One region of the Streptomyces sp. NPDC006487 genome, then DNA from elsewhere that is predicted to be linked to it. Evidence: riboswitches for the same ligand, from Rfam matches in the RefSeq annotation. Region 1 holds a riboswitch; the other holds the start of a gene.
The links. A riboswitch is a leader RNA that binds a small molecule or an ion and turns the genes downstream of it on or off. The one in region 1 is predicted to bind cobalamin.

Region 1 (7,670 bases):
TCGAGTTCCTGCCGGACCGACTCGAGGTAGAGGAGGTCGGTCGGGGTCTGGGGGACGAGACCGACGAGCTGTCGCGCCTGCGAGGCGGACAGCTTCTGCGGGTCCTGCGGTTTCGCGTCGTCGTCGGGAGCGCCGACGGCCACGGTGCCGGCCTTGCGGGGGCCCGAGCCCTGGAGCGCCCAGAGGAGCGAGGACTTGCCGGAGCCGTTGCGACCCATCAGCGCGGTGACCTCACCGCCGTGGAGGGTGAGGTCGACCTCCCGTACGGCCGGGACGCCGTGGTACGTCACCGTGACGCCGCGCGCGGCGAGGAGTTCCGGGAGGGCGGGCCTCGGCGCGGGGCGCACCGGTGGCGGAGTGCGGTCGGCCAGCCGGGCGCGCAGGGGAGCGGCGGCACGTCGGGCGTCACGGATGGAGAGCGGCAGCGGGGACCAGCCGGCCGTGCGGCCGAGCTCCACGATGGGTGGTGCGATGGACGACGTACGGAAGATCTCGGCGGGCGTGCCCGATACGACGCGGCCGTCGCCGGGGAGGTGGATGACGCGGTCGGCGTACTGGACCACGCGCTCCAGGCGGTGTTCGGCGAGCAGCACGGTGACGCCGAGGTCGTGGACGAGACGGGTGACGGCGGCGAGGACCTCCTCGGCGGCCGTCGGGTCCAGGGCGGAGGTGGGCTCGTCGAGGACGAGGACCCGGGGGTGGGCGGTCAGGACGGAGCCGATCGCGACGCGCTGCTGCTGGCCGCCGGACAGTTCGTGCAGGGCGCGATGGCGCAGGTCGGCGAGGCCGAGGAGATCGAGGGTTTCCTCGACGCGCTTGCGCATGGTGGCCGGGGGGACGGCCAACTGCTCCATCGCGTAGGCGAGTTCCTCCTCGACCGTGTCGGTGACGAATCCGTCCAGCGGATCCTGGCCCACCACGCCGACCACATCGGCGAGTTCGCGCGGAGGGTGCGCCGCTGTGTCCCGACCATCGACCACCACGCGGCCGAAGAGGGTGCCACCGGTGAAGTGGGGAACGAGGCCGTTGACGGCGCCGAGGAGGGTGGACTTGCCGACACCGGTGTGGCCGACGACCAGGCAGAGTTCGCCCTCCTCCACGGTGAGGTTCACGTCGCGCAGGACCGGTTCCTCCGCGTCGTCGTACTGGACGGTGACCTCGTCGAAGGTGATCACTTGGGTTCCTCGGTGCGCTGAGCGGGGACGACCGCGCGAGCGGGCGGGGCCGGGGGCGGGGCCAGGAAGCCGGCGGTACCCGCGAGGAGGATCGCGGCGGCGGGTACGAGCGGCAGCGTGGGCCAACTGAGCGGGTAGATGGAAGGGTTGAGTTCCGCCGCGTTGAAGCCGACGTTGGTGAAGAGGAGGACCGCGGAGAGGACCCCGCAGCCGGCCACGGCCCACTCGGCTGCGCGCCAGGGGTCGGGCCGGTAGGTGGTCCGGGTGATGCGGCGGCCGCCCAGACGCAGTCCCGCGAAGCACAGCAGGGCGCCGGCGCCCATGGAGGGCAGGCCCAGCAGCTTCGGAGCGGTGGCGTCGAGCAGTCCGTACGCCCCGGCGCACAGGCCGCACATGCCGAGCAGCATGAGGGCTCCGGTGAGCCGGCGGGAGCGGGGGGTGGCCTTACCCGCGCGGCCGTAGCCGCGGGAGTCCATGGCGGCGGCGAGGCGCAGGGACCGCTCCAGGGCGTCTTCGAGGACCGGTACGACGATGCCCCGCAGGGCGCGCAGCCCCTTGGAACGGCCGGCCCGCAACCTCTTGGCCCGGTGCACCCGCTGCACGCTCTGGACGAGTTGGGGCGCGACGCTCATGGACACGGTGACGGCGACGCCCAGTTCGTAGAGGGCGCCGGGCAGGACGCGCAGGGCGCGTTTGGGGTTGGCCAGGGTGTTGGCCGCGCCGATGCAGCACAGCATGCAGGCCAGCCGCAGCCCGTCGGTGGCGGCGGACAGCAGGGCCTCCAGCGAGACGGGGCCGCCGAGCTGGATCCCCGCGTACCAATCGGGTGTGGGGATGTGCGGCAGGGAGAAGAGGAAGTGGTCGCGGGGGGTGATGCCGGTGGCGAAGACGGCGCGGAAGAGCACCCGGATCGCCACCACGGTGAGGGCCAGGTACAGGTAGTACTTGAACCCGCGGGCCCAGGGGGCCTCGGTGCGGCGCATGGTGATGACGTAGCCGAGGACGGCGAGCACGAGGAACAGCAGCAGCGGGTTGTTGGTGCGGCTGACGGCGGTGGCCAGGGCGAGGGCCCAGATCCACCAGGCGACCGGGTGCAGGGTGCGGGGCAGCCGGCGGCCGCCCGCGTCCGGCGCGATGCCGGACGCGGGCGTCTTGGCCGTGGCCACGGTGGTGGTGCGGGACACGCGGCTACTCCGTACTACGGCGGCGGCGCCCGGCCGCGTACACGGCGGCGCCACCGATCAGGAGCACCAGGGCTCCGGTGGCGACGGCGGGCAGGTACGAGCCCACGTCATGGGCGGCGTCGGCGGCAGGGGCCGCCTCGACGACGCGGGGGCCCGGGGTGGGCGCCGCCACCGCCGGCGCGCTGGACGACGCTGAGGCGGAGGGGGCCGGGGAGACGCTCTCGGAGGGGCTCGGCGGGGCCGACGGGCTCTCCGCAACAGCGGGGCCGGACGGCGGCGCCGGGTCGGGGGACGCGGTCGGACTCTCCGGCGCGGGGCCCGTGTCGGCGTTCGGCGGCGGAGGCGCCGCCGTGCGGGTGTCCTTGGGTGCGGGGCCGCCGGTCGGCTCGGTGTTCTTGGCCCGCAGCTGGTCGGGGGTGACGTTGGGCTTGCCCTCGGTGCCCTCGATGTTGGTGCCGCCGAAGATCCACAGGTCCACGCTGCCCGGCTTGGGCTTGTAGAGCATGGCGCCGAGCTGGCTGTACTCCCAGGTGTTCCGGCCGGGGTCGGCGTGCCAGTACGACCAGTAGGCGGAGGCGGGGGGCGTGAGCACGCAGTCGTCCTGCTGCGGGGTGGGGAACTGCTTGCCGCCCTGGAAGCCGCTGTAGCCGATGCGGCAGATGAAGGCGGGACCGTCGTGGCCGGTGCCGGTGGTGGCCCAGCCGCCCTGGTTGAGGAGCTCGTAGCCGGTGGTGGGTGTGCTGCCGCAGGAGCGGTAGACCGGGCCGCCCCAGCGGCTGAAGTCCACGGCGAGGACGGCCCCGGAGGAGGTCGTGCACCGTCCGATGGGGAGCGGGGCGGCCCCGGCCGGGGCCGCGGTGGCGGCGAGGGCCGTCACCGTCAGGCCCAGCGCGGTGGCGGTGCGGGCCGGGATCCGCAGTGCGCGGCCGCGGATCACGCCTCGTCCCCGGTGGTTTCGCGGCGGCGCTTGGCGGCGCGGGTGATGCCCCAGCCGCCGAGGGTCAGGAGCAGGGCCGCCGTGGCGAGGCCGCCGACCTGGGCGCCGGTTGCGGCGAGGCCCCCGCCGCCCGTGCCGGAGCCCGAGCCGCCCCCGCTTCCACCCGGGGTCACGATCGCGGGCGCGGAGGGGGAGGGGGACGGCCGGCCCGTGGTGCTGGGGACGGGCTGCGGGGTGGTGCCCTTCAGGTCTCGTGTCAGCAGACCGAAGGAGATGCCGGTGGCGCCGCCGACGGCCTGCGCGGAGGCGCGGACGTCGGAACCGGGCTGGCCGCCCTTGGCGATGGTGAAGCCGCCGTCGCCGTTCTGCTGCGAGACGAGGAACCTGCGGGCCTTGGCGATGCGGTCCGCGTACTTCGTGGCGTCCAGGGACATGCCCTGCACGGCGAGGGCCGCGGAGTTGACGGAGTTGCCGGAGGCGCCGGGGAAGCCGCCGTCGTCCTTCTGCTGGGTGGCCAGCCAGGCGACGGCCTTGTCGACGGCCGTCTGCGAGGCGGCGTCGGGGAGCAGGTCGAGGGCCATGGCTGCCATCGCGGTGGAGTCCACTTCGGCCTGGCTGGCCTCGCCGATCAGGCTGGGCCAGGCGCCCGAGGGGTCCTGGAGGCTCTTGAGGTAGGCGATCGGTTCGGCCGCGGCCGCCGTCTCGCCGGCGCGGACCTGGGCGATGACACCGAGGGACTGGGAGAAGACGGACGTGGCGTAGGCGTAGTTGCCCTTGGCCGCGCACTGCTTCGGGGCGTCGGTCTTGGCCGGGCAGGTGACCTGGGCGAGCGCGGCGAGCAGGTCCTGGCCGCCGAAGTCGCGTGGGTCGCGGCCCACGGCCTCGGCGAGGAGGGCCGTTTTGCCGAGCGAGCCTCCGCCGGCGTACTTGGTGCCGATCAGGGTCCAGTCGTTGATGCCGCGGCCCTTGCCGTCCTTGCCGCCCTTGTCCAGGAAATCGACGATGCCCCGCAGCGTGGTGTTGTCCTGGCCGGTGGCCGCGAGTGCGTAGGCGCCGTCGATGGTCAGCCCGTAGTCGGCGAAGCCGGTGCCCGCGCCGCTCTCGTAGTAGCGGCCCTGGATCAGACGGCTGTGGTCGGCGAGGTACGCCGAGCCCTTCTTCAGGTCCGGCCCGTCACCGGACGGAGGGGTGACGGGCGGGGTGACCGGGGGAGTGACGGGCGGGGTCACCGGGGGAGTGACCGGCGGGGTGGTCGGCGGATCGGTCTTCTTCGTGGTCAGCGCGACCAGGTCGCTCTTGGCACCCGCGATGGCGGCCGGCGTGGTGGCGAACAGCCGGGACTCGGTGTCGTCCTCTTCGAAGCCGAATCCGGCTCCCGGGAACTGGTGGTGGGAGAGCCAGGAGACGCCCGCGTCGGCGAAGGCCTCGTCACCGAGGGCGCGCAGGGCCTGGGCGGCCCAGGCGGTGGAGGCCGGGCTGCCGGTGGTCAGGTACGAGGCGGAGGGCCAAGCACCGGTCGCCAGTTGGGACTTCTTGAGGTGGCCGCGCGCCTTCTGCACGGTGGCGTCGTGGCCGCCGGCCCGCTTGAGGGCCAGCGTGATGAGCCCGGTGGCGTTCGCGTCGCTGTCGCACCATTCCCCGGAGCGGATGAGGATGGAGGTGAAACCGCCGTCCTCGCACTGGAGGCCGGTCAGCCGGTTCACGGCGTCGGCCGGGGGCGTCACGCCTCCGTTGAGCAGGGCGATGACGGCCATGGCCTGGGCGTCGGACTGGCCGGTGGTGCGGAAGTCGCCCTTGGTCAGGCAGCCTTCGATGCTCTCGCCGTCACCGATGTCGCGCGGGCAGACGTACGCGACGAGGTCGCCGAGCAGGTCGTGACCGCCGAAAGCGCGGGGATCCTTGCCGGTGGCCTCGGCGACGAGCGCGAGCCGGGCGGCGGCGGTGGCGTCGGGGATCCCGTCCTTGCCGGTGGGGTAGGCGTACGCGTCGGTCTGCGCGGGCGTGGCGAGGAAGTCGGCGGCCTTCCTGGCCACCGGGCTCTTCGGATCGCCGGCCGTCAGGGCGAACACGGCTTCGGTGGTGAGGAAGTGGTTCGGAGTCGTCGCGCCCTCGTCGACGACGCGTTCCCCGTCCGTCAGCTTCCCGGTGATCCAGCGGGTGGCCGCGGACACGTCGACCGACCCGGCGGGCACGGTGGGCGGGGCCGTGGGGACGGTCGGATCGGGGGTGGAACCGCCCCCGGCCCGTACGTCGTCGGGGGAGAAGGAGGGCTTGCCGGAGGTGCCGCCGATGTCCGTGCCGCCGTAGACCCAGGCGTCCACGTCGCCGGCCTTCGGGATGCGCGACATGGCGCCGAGCGAGCTGTAGGTCCAGCTCTTCTGACCGGGGGAGGCGGTCCAGTACGACCAGTAGGCGGTGGCCTGCGGGGTGAGGACGCAGTCCTCCTTATCCGGAGTGGGGTACTCCGTGCCCGTGTTGAAGGAACCGTTGCCTATCCGGCAGATGAACCCGTCACCGTCGTGGACGGTGCCCCTGGTCGTGAAGCCGCCGGTGTGCAGCAGCTCGTAGCCGGTGGTGGGGGTGGTGTCGCAGCCGCGCTCGACCTTGCCACCGAAGGGGCCGAAGTCCACGGCGACGATGGCACCGGTGGTGGCCGTGCACTGCTCGATCGGGTCGGCGTTCGCCGAGGTGGGGACCGTGAGGAAGGCCACTCCCGCACCGAGCGTCAGGAAGGACGCGGTCACGAGGGAGAGGAAGCGCCGCCTCGTCCCCGACTGCTGTTTCGCCTGCTGTTCGGTCCCCACCGCGGCCCTCGTCTCTGCCGGGCGGCTGCGTACGTGGCGATGCGCCCCCGCACGGCTCATGCGCCATGGGGAGGCTGCGACGACCACACCGCAGTCCGCGACGGCGTTCTTCGTACTGTGACCCAGCCCCAGGCATTCCGGCTCACCCGGGACGTCCCGGGCCTACGGTTGCGGGTCAGCGCCGGAATTCGACCGGCTTCCCCTGGTACTGAGCAGTTCTCAGCCGGAGTGCAACACGGATGCCGGTGATGCGTCAAGGTGGCGTGGGTCTCGGCGGACGGTCTCGAGAGCCCCGCGCCCGCCCGCCCTCCGGGTGGCTGGCGGACCCTTGATCACTCCGGTAGCGTCCTGGGCTGCCACGTGGGGGAATCCGGTGCGAAGCCGGAGCTGACGCGCAGCGGTATGGGACGGCGGGGGCCGTTCCGAGCCCGAATGCCCAGGCGGCGAAGCACTACAGGAAGCCGTACCACGCGTTCCGGACGGCGGCCCTCCGACCATGCCCCGGCCGTGCTCGTGTGCGGTGACGTGCGGGCGTGCGGCAGGAAGCGGCCGGCGTTCGCCGATTCCAGGAGCAGGCCATGTCCCGTCCCCGTACCTCCCGCCGCCTCGCGCTCGCGGTTCCCGCCGCGCTCGGCGCCTTCGCCCTCACCACGCTGCCCGCCTTCGCGACCTCCAGCCCGGCGCAGATGGCCACGTCCAAGACCAACGGCGTCGCCTACCTGAAGTCGCTCCAGGCGGCGGACGGTTCGTACGCCGGGTCCGGGCTGTCCAACGAGTGGGCGTTCAGCGCCTTCGCCGCCGCCGGTACGGCCGTCGTCGATGTCGCCCCCGGCGGCGACACGACGAAGAACGCCCGTACGGTCTACCGCAACCTGCTCTCCACGGCGGGCTGGCCGCAGGCTTCCCCCGTGGTCACCGACTACGAGCGCGGCACCCTGAACGCGTACGCCGCAGGCATCGACCCGGCGCGCGTCTCCGCCTCGCGCAACCTCGTCGCGAACGTCTACTCCTACTGGCAGACGGCCGAGGCCGGCTACTTCGGCCCGTCCGGAAACTTCAACGGCACCGTCTTCGCGGCCCTTTCGCTGCGCGGGGCCAAGACCCAGGGCGGCGCCCACCGCATCCCGCAGGCGCTCACCGACTCGATGGTCACCCGCATACGTGCCAACCAGCACGTGGACGGCGGCTGGACCTTCAACAAGGCCGAGGGCAACTCCACCGTCCTCAACTCCGCGAGCGACGTCGACATGACCGGCGCCGCGATGGCCGCCCTCTGCGTCTCCGGCGTGCCCAACACCGACGCGGACGTCGTGCAGGCCAAGAACTTCCTCAAGGGCAAGCTGGTCGCGACCACCGGCGCCTTCAACTCCATGTACGGCGTCAACACCAGCTCCAACGGCTGGGGCGTGGCGGGCCTGAACGCCTGTGGCATCAACGCGCAGACCGGGGACTTCCTCACCGCCAACGGCAAGACCCCGATCGACTTCCTGATCGCCAACCAGTACAACCCGGCGGGCGGCTTCAAGTACAAGCCCGCCGACACCTCGCCCTCCGCCTACGCCTCCATCGA
Region 2 (7,670 bases), on a different contig from region 1:
ATGGACCAGCCCTGGTTCCAGGCGCGCAGCGCCAGACCGAAGGCGGCCGTCGACTTGCCCTTGCCCGGTCCGGTGTGGACGAAGACGAGCGGGCGGTTGCGGCGCTGACGCGTCGTGAGTCCGTCGTCCGGAACGACGGACGGCTGTCCCTGCGGCATTACGCGGCCCTCCTGAGGGTCGGGGATGGGGTACGTACGTTCTTGACGAGCCCGGCGAGCGAATCGGCCCGCAGCCCGTCGAGGGTGACGGCCAGGCCGCCCAGATCGGCGGCCAGCACTCCGGCCAGCCCGAGCCGGACCGGCCCCGACTCGCAGTCCACGACCACGGAGGCGACCCCGCCGGCCGCGAGCAGCCGGGCACTGCGCGCCGAGAGGGCGCGGGGATCGCCGCCCACGGAGCCGGCCGAGGTGGCCCGCCCGTCGGTGACGACCACGAGCAGCGGGCGCCGGCTCGGGTCCCGCAGCCGCTCGATCCGCAGGACTTCGTGGGCCTTGAGCAGCCCGGCGCCGAGCGGGGTGCGGCCGCCGGTCGGCAGGTTCTCCAGCCGGGCCGCGGCGGCGTCGACGGAGGAGGTGGGCGGCAGGGCCAGTTCGGCCGAGGCGCCCCGGAAGGTGATCAGGCCGACCTTGTCCCGGCGCTGGTAGGCGTCGAGCAGCAGGGACAGCACCGCCCCCTTGACCGCGCTCATGCGCTGCCGGGCGGCCATGGAGCCGGAGGCGTCGACGAGGAACAGGACGAGGTTGCCCTCGCGGCCCTCGCGGGTCGCCTGCCGCAGATCGTCCTTGCGGACGACCAGCCCGCGCCCGGAGCGCCCGCGGGCCTTCTGGTGCGGGGCGGCGGCGTGGACGGTGGCCGACAGGTGCAGTTTGGTCAACTGGCCGCGGGGGCGCTGGGCTCCGGTGGTGCGGCCGTGCGCGGTGCGGGCGCGCGAACGCCTGCCGGACGCGCCCTCGCCGAGGCCCGGCACGCTGAGCATCTTGGTGCGGAACGGCTCGGCGGCCCGTACGGGTGCCTGCTCGGCCGGACCGGCCGCCTCGGTCTTCTCCTGGGCGGAGGGCTGCGCCTCGGGCCGCTGCTCGGGCGCGTCCGGGGCCTCCGGCTCGGCCTCGGGGGCCTCCGGTCCGGAGCCCTGCGGGGGTACGCCGCCCCCGCCGTCGGGGCCGCCGCCGTCGGGGCCGCCGTCCTCCGGTCCCTCGCCCGGACCCTCCGGCTCCGGCTCCGGGTCCGGCTCCTCGTCGGGGAACCCGTCCAGGATCCGGTCCAGCTTCTCCTCGTCGAGACCGGGCGCGTCGAAGGGGTTGCGGCGGCGCCGGTGGGGGAGCGCCAGCAGGGCGGCCTGCCGCACGTCCTCCTTGCGCACCTCGGTCCGCCCGGCCCAGGCCGCGAGAGCGGTCGCGGTACGGGCCATCACGATGTCTGCGCGCATGCCGTCGACCTCGAAACCGGCGCAGGTCGCGGCGATCTGCAGCAGCGAGGTGTCGCCGAGCCGCACCTTCGGGAGCAGGGCCCGCGCGGCCACCACCCGGGAGCGGACCTCGTCCTCGTCCCCGGACCAGCGGCCCGCGAAGCCCGCGGGGTCGTCCTCGTAGGCGAGCCGGCGACGCACCACCTCGACCCGCTGGAGGGGCTCCCGGGAGGCGGCGACCTCGACGGTCAGCCCGAACCGGTCGAGCAACTGCGGGCGGAGCTCGCCCTCCTCGGGGTTCATCGTGCCGACGAGGAGGAAGCGGGCGGCGTGCCGTACGGAGACGCCCTCGCGCTCGACGTAGGAGGCGCCCATCGCGGCGGCGTCGAGGAGCAGGTCGATGAGGTGGTCGTGGAGCAGGTTGACCTCGTCGACGTACAGGATCCCGCGGTGCGCGTCGGCCAGCAGGCCGGGCTCGAAGGCCTTCACGCCTTCGGAGAGGGCGCGTTCGATGTCGAGGGCGCCGACGAGGCGGTCCTCGGAGGCGCCGACGGGCAGCTCCACCATCCGGGCGGGCCGCGCGGCGGCCGGTCCCGGCTCGTGGGGGCCGTCGGGGCAGGCGGGGTCCGGGGCGGTGGGCGCGCAGCTGAACCGGCAGCCGGTGACCACGTCGACCTGCGGCAGCAGGGTCGACAGGGCGCGGACGGCGGTGGACTTGGCGGTTCCCTTCTCGCCGCGCACGAGGACACCGCCGACCGCTGGGCTCACGGCGTTGAGCAGCAGTGCGAGGCGCAGGTCGCTCTGGCCGACCAGTGCGGTGAACGGGTAGGGCGTGCTCATGCGGTGGCCCCTTCTCGGGCGTGTGTACGGATACGCGTGCGCGGGCGGGCATGGACGGCGGGGCCGGGCTGCGGGTGCGCCGCTGCGCGGGGCGGAGCTCCCCTACCCGCCCTTCCACCGTTCCCCGGGCTCCGCCCGGACCCGGTCCTCAAACGCCGGACGGGCTGGAATTGGCCGGCGTCGGCCCGCACGTGACCGCGGGGGGTCGGAAAATCCAGCCCCTCCGGCGTTTGAGGAGCGGGGGTCCGGGGGCTGGCCCCCGAGGGGTCCGGGGCGGAGCCCCGGGGAACGGTGGAAGGGCGGGTAGGGGACAGCCCCCGCAGGGACGGGGACGTCATGGCGCGCCCGGCGGGAGGAAGGGGAGGCCCGAGGGGGCGCCGCCCTCGATCAGGCTCAGCAGCGCCGCGGTGTCCGCGTGTTCCTCGATCAGGTCGCCGAGCAGGTCCAGCTGCTCCTCCCGCAGGGAGGCGAAGGAGGTGTCCGGGGACGGGACGAAGCGGCGGCCGGCCGCGGAGGCGACCTCGCGGAGGAAGGCCCGGCGGAAGCCGTCCGACTCCAGTGAGCCGTGCCAGTGCGTGCCCCACACTTCCCCGACCCGGCAACCGTCCAGGAAGGGGGTTCCGCCGAGGACTTCGGCCACCCCGTGGTGGATCTCGTAGCCCTCGACGGGCTCGCCCAGCGCCGAACCGACGGGCCGGGCCAGGGTCTTCTCCCGCTCGAAGCGGACCCGTACGGGAAGCAGCCCGAGCCCCGGCACGGAGCCGGCCTTCGACTCGACCTCGTCCTCGATGTGTTCGCCCAGGACCTGGAACCCGCCGCAGATGCCCAGGACCGGCCGGCCCTCGGCGGCCCGCCGGACCAGTGCGTCCGCCAGGCCCCGTTCGCGCAGCCAGGCCAGGGCCTTGACCGTGCCACGGGTGCCGGGGACGACGACCAGGTCCGCGTAGGCCAGCTCCTCGGCCCGGTCCACGAACCGCACCACCACACCCGGCTCCGCCGCCAGCGCGTCGACGTCCGTGAAGTTGGACATCAGCGGCACCGCGCAGACCGCGACCCGCAGCACGTCCTCGCCCACGGGCGGGGCGACCACGGATTCCCGTACCGCGCCCCGCAGGGAGACCCGCAGCCCGTCCTCCTCGTCGATGCCCAGCCCGTGCTGGAAGGGAAGCACGCCGTACGTGGCCCGCCCGGTCAGGCCGCGCAGCATCTCCATGCCCGGTTCCAGCAGGGTGACGTCGCCGCGGAACTTGTTGACCAGGTAGCCCGCGATCAGCGACTGGTCCTCGGGGGAGAGCAGGGCCGTCGTACCGAAGAAGGACGCGAAGACCCCGCCCCGGTCGATGTCGCCGACGACGACCACCGGGAACCGCGCGGCCCGCGCGATGCCCATGTTCACGATGTCGGTCCGGCGCAGGTTGATCTCGGCCGGGCTGCCCGCCCCCTCGCAGATCACGGCGTCATACGTGCCCCGCAACTGCTCCAGGCAGTCCGTGACGATGCCGAGGAGCTGTTCCTGCCGCCCCCCGTGGTAGCCGCGTGCGCTCATCTCACCCACCGGCTTGCCCAGCAGCACCACCTGGCTGCTGCGGTCACTGCCGGGCTTGAGCAGCACCGGGTTCATCAGCGCGGTCGGTTCCACGCGGGCCGCCTGGGCCTGCATGGCCTGTGCGCGGCCGATCTCGGCGCCCTCCCTCGTCACGAAGGAGTTCAGCGACATGTTCTGCGCCTTGAACGGGGCCACCTTCACGCCCTGCCGGGCCAGCCACCGGCAGATGCCCGCCGTGACCACGCTCTTGCCCGCGTCCGAGGTCGTACCGGCGACGAGGAGACCCCCACCGCGCTTCGCGCCGCCGCTCATGCGCGCCGCCCCTTCTTCGTAGTTCGGACGACCGGAGTGCGGGCGGCCAGAGTGCGGGAAACCAGCGTCCGGGCGGCCACACAGGCCCCCAGCGCCACCCACGTCACCTGGCGCGACAGCCGCACCGCGCGTTCGATGTCGGCGACATCCACGGGCCGCCCGGCCGCTCCGTTGAGCACGGCCCGGTGTTCGACCCGGCCCGCGTACGCCAGGGTGCCGCCCAGCCGTACGCCGAGCGCCCCGGCGAAGGAGGACTCCACGGGCCCCGCGTTGGGGCTCGGGTGCTTGGCGGCGTCCGCGCGCCAGGCCCGTACGGCGCCCCGCCGGTCGGGCCCGGCCAGTACGGCGGCCAGGGCCGTCAGCCGGGCGCCCGGCCAGCCGGCCACGTCGTCGAGCCGGGCCGAGGCCCAGCCGTAGCGCAGGTGGCGGGGGGACTTGTGGCCGACCATCGCGTCCAGGGTGTTCACGGCGCGGAAGGCCAGCAGCCCGGGGACGCCCGCGACGGCGCCCCACACGAGGGCGCCGACCACGGCGTCGGAGGTGTTCTCGGCGACCGATTCGACGACCGCGCGGGCCATCTGCTGCTCGTCCAGTGCCTGCGGGTCGCGCCCGCAGAGGTGGGGCAGCCGCTCGCGGGCCACCTCGGCGTCCCCGGCGGCGAGTGCTCCGCCGATGGCGCGGGCCTCCCGGCCCAGCGAGGTGCCGCCCACGACGGCCCAGGTGGCGGCGGCGGTGAGGGCGATGCGGGCGGCCGCGGGCCGGGAGCGCACGGCGCGGGCGCCCAGTGCGCCGACGGCGGCCGCGCCTCCGGCGCACAGCAGGGTGTGCAGGACGCCGCGGGCGCGGTCGTCGCGCCACAGGGCGCGTTCGACGGCGGCGGCGGCTCGTCCGAAGGCGGCCACGGGGTGCCCTCGGCGCGGATCCCCGAGGATCCGGTCGCCGATCAGGCCCGCCGTGACGCCGTACGCGAAGACGCGATCGGCACGCATGGTGGCAGGTATGTCCTCACTCAGGGTCCGCGCCCTGGTTCGACGTGTCCGGCGGCGAGAGTTCCTGGCTCCCGGCCGCACACGGCCAGAGGTCCGCGTGCGCCGGTGACAGTGGCGGGACCGCGCCGGATTCGCACCGGACTTCCTCTCCATGCCGCCGTAATGGCTCGCGCAGTCCACCACGCAGCGCGAAGGCCCGTCAACTCGCCGTTGACCTGCGGCGGGGTGGCGGGAGAGGGGGCGGGGTCAGGCCCGCGCCAGGGGGCCGGGGCGAGTCCGGGGCGGGTCCGGGGCATGCGAAAGCTCCCTCCGGTACGAACCCGGAGGGAGCCTTCGGAGGTGCCGTCCCGCGCCTCAGGCGACGATCAGGTAGATCCCGTAGGCCACGGCCGCCGCGCAGAGCGCGAAGCAGGCGTACGCACCGCTGCGGGCCAGGGTGGCGGCGCCGCCCTGTTCGGTGGCGGCCTCGTGCTTGGAGAGCCCCATCAGACCCAGGGTGAACAGGGTCACCAGGACGACGGTGGCGGAGAGGCTGACCCCGAAGACGGAGCCGAGTGCTTCCCAGTCGATCTTCATACCGCTGAATCCTCTGTCGTTCTCGGGTCAGACCGCTGCGGCCGGAGCCGCGGGGGTCGTCGTCGCGGAGGCCGGGATGGTGGCCTTGAGCTCCTCGTCCGTCACCGCGGCGGTGCTGCCGGCGAAGGCCGCGGCCGGCGGGACGCTGACGGCCGCGATGGCCGTGGTGACGACACCCGGTGCCTCGGCGCCGGCCGGCTCGACCTCGTTGACGTTGGTGTGGTCGACGACCTGGCGGCGGGAGATCAGCCAGATGGCGACGCAGGAGCCGATCAGGAAGACCGTGACGCCGGCGACGCCGATGTCCCCGGTGCGCATGACCAGCTCGGCACCGGCGGCGACCAGGGCCGCGGCCGGGAGGGTCAGGCCCCAGGCGATGAACATGCGGGAGGCGGTGGACCAGCGGACCACGCCGCCCTTGCGTCCCAGACCCGAACCCATGACGGCGCCGGAGCACGCGTGGGTGGTGGAGAGGGAGAAGCCGAGGGAGGAGGAGGCCAGGATGACGCTGGCGGCCGAGGTCTGGGCGGCGAAGCCCTGCTGCGGCTGCAGGTCGGTCAGGCCACTGCCCATGGTGCGGATGATGCGCCAGCCACCCAGGTAGGTGCCCATCGCGATGGCCATGCCGGCGGAGACGATGACCCAGACCGGCGGGTTGGAGCCGGGAGCGAGGGCGCCACCGGCAACGAGCGCCAGGGTGATGATGCCCATCGTCTTCTGCGCGTCGTTGGTGCCGTGCGCGAGGGAGACGAGACCGGCCGAAGCGATCTGACCGGCGCGGTAGCCCTTGGCCGAGGTCTTCTCGCCCATGCCCTTGCCGACCTTGTACGTGACCTTCGTGGCCAGGTACGCGGCGAAGCCGGCGACCAGCGGGGCGGCGATCGCGGGGATCAGCACCTTGGTGACGACGACGCTGCCGTTGACGGCGCCCATGCCGGCGGAGGCCACGGCCGCACCGATCAGGCCGCCCATCAGGGCGTGCGAGGAGCTGGAGGGCAGTCCGACCAGCCAGGTGACGAGGTTCCAGAGGATCGCGCCGACCAAGGCGGCGAAGATGACCTCCGGCTGGATGCCTTCCTCGTTGACCAGGCCCTTGGAGATCGTCTTGGCGACCTCCACGGACATGAAAGCGCCGACGAGGTTGAGCACGGCGGACATCGCCACCGCGGTCTTGGGCTTGAGGGCGCCGGTCGAGATGGTGGTGGCCATCGCGTTGGCCGTGTCGTGAAAACCGTTCGTGAAATCGAACACGAGAGCGGTGATGATCACGATCCCGAGGAGAAGCGTTATGTGCTCCATTTACCCAGGCTTCTGTTTGACGTCAGTGGTTCGTGGACCGTAGGCAACCTGGATGAACGGAAGGTGAACTGACAGGGGTCATGTGGTGTATCGATACGGCACCCCATCGGGACCTTCGTCCCGGGAAGGGTGTTGATATGTCGATTGATGCACGTCACGGCGGGGTGTCCGGACGTTTCGGGGAGGGACTTCCGGTAGGGCCTTCCGTTCACACGGGACCCCCGAAGAGACCTAGATCACCCTCCCTGTCACCCTGCCGGGGTGCCGGTCGGAACGATTCCCTCCGGTGGCCCGCCGGCCCGTCCGCCTCGACACTGGAGCGGTGCGTACCGCTACAGCGACGGCAGCGGCCGTCACCACGACCCTGCTCGGCGCCGGCGCGGCCGCCGCGGCGGCCGTCGCCGCCGCCGCGCTCGCCGGCCGGTACGCCGCCGACGCGGCCCTGCGGGCCGAGCCCGGCCGCCCGCTCCCCGGCAGCCCCCGGCTCAGCGTCCACTCCACCGCGGCCGGCCGGGTCGAGCTGACCCGCTCGCTCGCCTCCCTGCGCCCCGGCACCTACGGGCTCACGGCGCCCGGGGTGCACGCCGTGGTCGGCCCCGTCCTCCCGGACGCCCCGCACGGCCCCGACACCGTGGTGCGCCGGCTCGTCGCCGTCACCCACGGCAGCCTCGACCCCGGAACCCGCGTCACCCTCACGCCCCAG

Region 2: linked by a shared signal. The riboswitch ahead of ACFYM0_RS26845 (cobalamin biosynthesis protein) and the one ahead of ACFYM0_RS11115 (prenyltransferase/squalene oxidase repeat-containing protein) in region 1 are both predicted to bind cobalamin.

What each region holds. Positions count from the first base shown of each region.
Region 1 is NZ_JBIAHN010000005.1:396,780-404,449, reverse strand. It holds gene ACFYM0_RS11130 (ABC transporter ATP-binding protein) at 1-1,175, opposite strand, end outside; gene ACFYM0_RS11125 (energy-coupling factor transporter transmembrane component T) at 1,172-2,359, opposite strand; gene ACFYM0_RS11120 (hypothetical protein) at 2,364-3,293, opposite strand; gene ACFYM0_RS11115 (prenyltransferase/squalene oxidase repeat-containing protein) at 3,293-6,100, opposite strand; cobalamin riboswitch at 6,210-6,348, opposite strand; cobalamin riboswitch at 6,464-6,538, shown strand; gene ACFYM0_RS11110 (hypothetical protein) at 6,679-7,670, shown strand, end outside.
Region 2 is NZ_JBIAHN010000015.1:199,189-206,858, forward strand. It holds gene cobO (cob(I)yrinic acid a,c-diamide adenosyltransferase) at 1-158, opposite strand, end outside; gene ACFYM0_RS26835 (putative cobaltochelatase) at 158-2,245, opposite strand; gene ACFYM0_RS26840 (cobyric acid synthase) at 2,580-4,103, opposite strand; gene ACFYM0_RS26845 (cobalamin biosynthesis protein) at 4,100-5,092, opposite strand; cobalamin riboswitch at 5,130-5,280, opposite strand; gene ACFYM0_RS26850 (hypothetical protein) at 5,447-5,668, opposite strand; gene ACFYM0_RS26855 (anion permease) at 5,696-6,967, opposite strand; gene ACFYM0_RS26860 (alpha/beta hydrolase family protein) at 7,290-7,670, shown strand, end outside.